Regions from separate parts of the Klebsiella sp. NPDC088457 genome, predicted to be linked through region 1. Evidence: riboswitches for the same ligand, from Rfam matches in the RefSeq annotation. Region 1 holds a riboswitch; the other holds the start of a gene.
What was found. A riboswitch is a leader RNA that binds a small molecule or an ion and turns the genes downstream of it on or off. The one in region 1 is predicted to bind cobalamin.
Positions count from the first base shown of each region.

Region 2: another riboswitch for cobalamin. It lies ahead of cbiB (adenosylcobinamide-phosphate synthase CbiB); the one in region 1 lies ahead of btuB (TonB-dependent vitamin B12 receptor BtuB).

Region 1 is NZ_JBJDNH010000048.1:799-4,210, reverse strand. Features, by position in the region: gene trmA (tRNA (uridine(54)-C5)-methyltransferase TrmA) at 1-1,075, opposite strand, end outside; cobalamin riboswitch at 1,191-1,372, shown strand; gene btuB (TonB-dependent vitamin B12 receptor BtuB) at 1,438-3,306, shown strand; gene murI (glutamate racemase) at 3,251-3,412, shown strand, end outside.
Region 2 is NZ_JBJDNH010000029.1:35,970-39,381, forward strand. Features, by position in the region: gene ACI2JR_RS18335 (cobyric acid synthase) at 1-768, opposite strand, end outside; gene cbiB (adenosylcobinamide-phosphate synthase CbiB) at 862-1,821, opposite strand; cobalamin riboswitch at 1,975-2,138, opposite strand; gene cobD (threonine-phosphate decarboxylase CobD) at 2,223-3,308, opposite strand; gene amiC (N-acetylmuramoyl-L-alanine amidase AmiC) at 3,326-3,412, opposite strand, start outside.

The DNA.
Region 1 (3,412 bases):
ATTCCATATGATGGGTATACGGGAACTGATCGAACAGCGCCAGGCGAGTGACGTTGTGGGTCTGACTTAAGGTTTCCAGGTTGTGGCACAGGGTCTGCGGATTGCAGGAGATATACAGAATTTGCGGGTACGCCTGCACCATCTTCTCGGTTTCGCTATCCAGCCCGCTGCGCGGCGGATCGACGAAAATCGTCTCACACTGATAGCTTTGCAGGTCGATACCCTGCAGGCGGTTAAACTCCCGTACGCCGTTCATCGCCTGCGTAAACTCTTCTGCCGCCATCCGGATAATCTGCACGTTATCAATATGGTTAGCCGCGATGTTGTACTGCGCCGCCGCGACGGAAGGTTTGGCGATTTCCGTAGCCAGGACGCGATTAAAATTGCGCGCCAGCGCCAGCGAGAAATTACCGTTGCCGCAGTACAGCTCGAGTAAATCCCCCGTCGCTCCTGCGGTGGCATCCAGCGCCCACTCCAGCATCTGAATATTCATGGCGGCATTCGGCTGGGTGAAGCTGTTTTCTACCTGACGATAGATCATTTCACGGCCAGCCACCGGCAGGCGCTCATCAATATAGTCCTGATCGAGCTCGATTTTGGTTTTGGTGGCCCGGCCAATCAGATGCACGTTGAGGTTTTGCGCACGCAGCGCATCGCGTAATGCTTCGGCCTGCTGACGCCACGCGTCGTCGAGCTTTTTATGATACAGCAGCGACACCACGGCCTGATTGCTCATGGTCGTCAGATAGTCGACCTGGAACAGCTTATGGCGCAAAACCGGGTTGTTGCGCACGCCGTCGAGTATTGCGGTCATCAGCTGATTAATCAGCTCGCTGGCCGCCGGGAAGCTGTCTACGCGAATCCGGGACTTCGTCTGCGGATCGAACATAATGTGGTACAGGTCGTCGCCATCGTGCCACAGGCGAAACTCCGCGCGCATACGATAATGGCTGACCGGCGAACGAAACACCTCCGGAACCGGCGCGGCAAAAGGCGCCATCATTTTTTGCAGACGAACGACTTTTTCTGCCAGCTGCGCTTCATATTGTTCGGTGGGGAGGTGTTCGGGGGTCATGATGCATCCTGAGTAAAATAAGTACGCGGGGATTGTAGGGAAAGCGTCGGGGATGTCCAGCCCAGATAAGGGATCAAATATAATTATAGAAGTCTGGACATCTATATGTTGCTAATTATAGCATTGTGTAACCGGTCCTGTGAGTTAAAAGGGAACCCAGTGTAAATCTGGGGCTGACGCGCAGCGGTAAGGATGGTGGGATGAACGCATTGTGCAGACACTGCCGATATTTGGTGGGAAGTCTTCATCCATAACACGCCCCAAGCCCGAAGACCTGCCGGAATACGTCGCATTTGGTTTCTATCATCGCGTGCTACTGATGAAACCCGCGGCATCCTTTATATGTTACGGATGCTTTTACAATGATTAAAAAAGCTTCGCTGATGACGGCTCTCTCCGTCACGGCATTTTCCGGCTGGGCGCAAGACAGCCATTCAGATACGTTAGTAGTGACAGCAAATCGCTTTCAACAGCCGGTCAATACGGTTCTTGCGCCGACCGATGTGGTCACCCGGGAAGATATCGAACGCTGGCAGGCAAAAAATCTCAATGATGTGCTGCGGAGATTGCCGGGGGTGGACATCGCCCAGAATGGCGGGATGGGGCAATCTTCTTCTCTGTTTATTCGCGGTACAGAAGCCAAACAGGTACTGGTGCTGGTAGACGGCGTTCCCATGTCCCGCCCTGGCATTACCAATAACCCCGATCTGAACCAAATTCCGCTTTCGCTGGTACAGCGTGTGGAATATATCCGCGGCCCGCGTTCAGCGATTTATGGCTCCGGTGCGATGGGAGGGGTGATTAACGTCATCACCCATTCTGATAAGGAACAATCTAAGATCACCGCCGGCGTCGGTTCGAAAGGTTACCAGCAATATGATGGCACCCTGCGCCAGCGCTTTGGGGATACTGTCGCGACGGTCGCAGGTTCTTATGAGGGAAATAAGGGCTTTAACGTCCAGCCTGGCTCAACCTGGGATCATGACCAGGACCGCGATGGCTTCCGCAGTAAAGCGTTCTGGGGCAGCCTTGAGCATAAATTTAACGATAACTTTGCCGGTTTCTTCCGCGGTCGTAGTTATACCAATAACACTGATTACGATCTGGGAAGCCCGCCCTACAGCCCATCCTACAGCGCAGATGAGGAACAACTCTATAACCAGAGTTGGGATGCGGGCCTGACCTTTAATTCCGGGATCTACTCTTCGCAATTTATTGCCAGTTACCAGAAGGTCAAAGACTACAACTACAGCAGTATTTATGGCCGTTATAATGATGGCACCACGCTCGATCGCATGACTCAGCGTAATCTGCAGTGGGGAAACAACTTTATTGTCGGTCATGGCTCGGTGAGTGCGGGTGTCGACTGGCAGCAGCAGCGTCTGACCTCGTCGGACACGGTGCTATCGGATACCTACAAGCGCGATAACACGGGCCTCTATTTGACCGGACAGCAGCAGTTTGGCGATGTGACTCTTGAAGCCTCTGGCCGTGAAGACCATGACGAACAGTTTGGCTGGCACGGAACCTGGCAGACCACCGCCGGTTGGGAGTTCGTTGAAAACTATCGCGTGACGCTCGGCTATGGTACCGGCTTCCTTGCTCCTTCCCTGGGACAACAGTTTGGATCCACCCGTTTTGGTATCAACTCAAACCCAAACCTGAAGCCTGAAGAGTCGAAACAATGGGAAGCAGGGCTTGAAGGGATCACCGGCCCGCTGGACTGGCGCCTGTCCGCGTATCACTACAAGATTACTAACCTGATTACCTATTACTCAGACCCTGTCACCTATGAAGGTGAGTATGACAATATCAACGCCGCAACGATTAAAGGGGTTGAATGGACAGGGAGTGTGGATACCGGCATTTTCAGCCATCGCGTCACGTTGCAGTACATCGACCCGCGTAATGACGATAATGGTGAAGTCCTGGCCAGACGCTCGAAACGCCAGGCGAAGTACCAGCTGGACTGGACGATGTTCAACGTCGATATGGATGTATCGTGGCAGTACTATGGCAAGCGTTACGATAACAACACCTCTCAGTACAATAATACGCAGAGGATTTTGCCAAGCTACAGCACAGTTGACGTTTCTGCAGCGTATCCGATCACCGATCGCCTGACAGTTCGTGGTAAAATAGCCAACCTGTTCGATAAAGATTACGAGACAGCTTATGGCTACCAAACTGCAGGACGAGAATACTACTTGTCTGGCAGCTACACCTTCTGATCCACGTCCCACCGTGCTGGTGTTTGACTCCGGCGTCGGTGGGTTGTCGGTTTATAATGAGATTCGGCAGCTGCTGCCGAATCTGCATTACATCTACGCTTTCGAT
Region 2 (3,412 bases), on a different contig from region 1:
GACCGCAATATCGATCTCACGCTTTGCGCTACCGGGATACTTCCCTTTCTGCAGCGCCACGCTGTCTTCATCTTCCAGATCGATCTCCAGCCACGGCAACACGCCGAGCACGGGCACGCCGGTTAGCGCTTCGATCTGCTCAATCCCCGAGTGCAGCAGCGCCACATCGCCGCGGAATTTATTGATGATCACCCCTTTCACTCTGGCGCGCTCCTGGGGCTGGAGTAGCGCCAGCGTCCCGTAGATCGCGGCAAACACGCCGCCGCGATCGATATCGGCGACGAGAATCACCGGGCACTGCGCCATCTCCGCCATTCCCATGTTGACGATATCGCGATCGCGCAGGTTAATCTCCGCCGGGCTGCCGGCCCCCTCAAGCACCAGCACCTCATACTCCTGCGCCAGGCTGCGGTACACCGCGAGGATCTGTTCACGCAGACGCGGTTTGTACTCGTGGTAGCTCACCGCATCCATATCGCTCGCCACTTTGCCCATCAGTACCACCTGGGCGTTGAGATCGCTGGTGGGCTTCAACAAAATGGGATTCATCCGCACATCCGGCGCGATGCCCGCCGCTTCCGCCTGAAAGATCTGCGCCCGGCCCATCTCTTTACCATCGGCGGTAATCCCGGAGTTCAGCGCCATATTCTGCGATTTAAACGGCGCCGTTCGCAGGCCGTCCTGATAAAAAATCCGGCACAGACCGGCGACCAGTACGCTTTTGCCGACATCGGACGCCGTCCCCTGCAACATGATTGCCTGCGCCATGACGCCTCCTCACTCGCGTTTGCTCGCATCTGTTTTACAGTCCCGTGTTGCTATTATCCGGCAACGGCTCTGCCGCCGCGCCAGGTTTCATCTTCAGGCCGCGCCAGCCAGCAGATAGCGCACCAGCATAAACAGCGCCAGCGCCAGGGTCGAAGCGACCCACATCAGTCGAATCGTCCGCGGAATATCGTCTGGCGAGATGTCACGTACGGCATCGCCGATCCACGGCTTTTCAACCCGCTCGCCGAAATAGTCGTTTGGCCCCCCCAGCCGGATGCCCAGCGCGCCGGCCACGCTGGCTTCTGACCAGGCGCAGTTGGGGCTGCTGTGATGATAACGATCGCGCCAGCCGATGCGCAGGGCGCCTGCGCCATCGTTGCGGCATAGAAACGCCGCGAGGCTCAACAGCAGCCAGCTCAGGCGCGCGGGAATAAAATTCGCCACATCGTCAAGGCGAGCGCTGACCATGCCTATCGCGCGGTATTTTTCCTGCTTATAGCCGACCATGGAGTCGAGGGTGTTAATGGCTTTATAGGCCATCGCCAGCGGCACGCCTCCCAGCAGCAGGAAGAACAGCGGCGCAATAATGCCGTCGACGGTGTTCTCCGCCACCGTCTCCACCACCGCGCGGTTAATCTGTGCAGGCTGGAGCCGCGAGGTATCGCGCCCGACAATCCAGGAGAGTTTTTCCCGACTCTGCGCCAGATCGCCCGCGCGCAGCGGACGCTCGACCTCACGCGCGGAACTCGCCAGGCAGCGGCCGGCCAGCAGCGTAAAGATTAGCCACACCTCCAGCCCCCAGCCAAGCCAGGGATGGATGCTTTCCGCCAGCCGCAGCACGCCCCAGGTGATGCTCCACGTCAGGCCAACCACGACCAGCCACAGCAGCGCCCCGCCGGCCCGCAGCGCGCCGTCGCGATGGCAGTGTCGGCGAATGATAGGTTGCACAAAGGTGATGAGTTTGCCCATCCAGCGCACCGGATGGGGCCAATGCGGGGGATCGCCAAGCATAAAATCGAGGAGCCACGCGGTACACCAGGCAAGCAGCGTCATCGCCCGAGCCTCGCCTTCTGCCGGCAGGTGAGAAAAAATGCATCAAGTCTTACCGCCATACCCTGTTCCTGTTCAGGGTGGTCGGGGTGTAAAGGGGCCCCCGCCGCAATCTTTCGTCGGTACGCCTCTGAGCAACCCACTTCCCACCGAAGTTGTTGGTCATCACCGACAGGCAGGTTTTCTGGCTTAGCGTCATCCTTACCCGTCCTTCCCCATCTCGCGACAGGTGGTCTTTACGGGGTCGTCAGCATCACAGCAGCGGGGGCTGCGGGGGAGTCGTCACCCCCTTCCCTGGCACCTGTCGGTTGATCTCGCGAACGCCTCCCGGCTCGCTTTCGCCCTGATGGTCGATCAATCAGGCACGACATTATGCCACAGCGATGTCGCGACGGCTTGCGCAGTCAGAGGCGGGTAGCCAGAATATGATGTAATGCCGTAAGCAGGCGCTGGTTTTCCTGATAGCTGCGGATCGCCACGCGGAAATAACCGTCCCCCAGCCCCGGATAGTTGGCGCAGCTGCGAATTAAAATATGCTGCGCAAGCAACGCCTGCTGCAGGTCGCCCTCCGGGAGCTCGCAGCGTAAAAACAGATAGTTCGCTCGCCCCGGATAGACCGTCAGGCCGCGCAGCCGGCTGAGCGCCTGATAAAAACGCCGTCCTTCCTCGGCCAGCCATCGCCAGGTGGCCTGTTGATAGGCGCGATCCTTGAGAATAATTTCCCCGGCCAGCGCGGCAAACGCATTGACAGACCACGGCATTTGCTGCTCACGCAGCCGGGCGACGGCCTGCTCATTGCTGTTGATCAGATACCCCAGACGCAGGCCGGGAATGGCGTAGAATTTGGTCAGGGAACGCAGCACCCAGATATGCGGGTTATCATGCAGAAGGGGGATAAACCCCGGCTGGTCGGGAATAAAATCGATAAACGCTTCATCCAGGATGAGCGCAATCCCCAGCGCCTGACAGCGCGCGGCAATCGCTTCCAGCAGCGGGCGCTCCGGCAGCAAGCCGGTGGGGTTGTTGGGCGTACAGAGGAACAGACAATCCAGCTCTGGCGTCAGCGCGTGCAGCATCCTCCCGCTCAGCTGCCAGCCCTCCTCTTCACGTAGCGCAAACTCCTCAATGGCGCACCCCGCCGCCTGCAGCGCACGGCGATACTCGGCAAAGCCGGGTTTGACAATCATCGCCCGGCGCGGCCTGAGGCCGTTAACGAGGGTGAAAATAGATTCGGTTTCGCCATTGCCAGCGAGGATCCAGGAAGCGGGAATCTGATGATGCGCGGCCAGCGCGGCGTGCAACTGTTGATATTCGACGTCAGGGTAGCGTTCCGCCCGCGCAAGATTGTCGATGAGCGCGCGCTTTAAGCTTTCCGGCATCCCTAAGGGATTAATATTGGCGCTAAAATCCAGCAGTTGCTCCGGGTTGATGCCCAGCAGCGCGGCGGCCTCCCGGATATTGCCGCCGTGCGCGCTCTTCAGTAGGGCCATCGCCCGCTCCTGTGTGGTTAGCCGAGCCTTGCCAGGGTGGCGCTATCGGCAAAGTAGGCCTTAATGCCCGCCAGAATCGACTCCGCGACCTGCTGCTGGAAGGT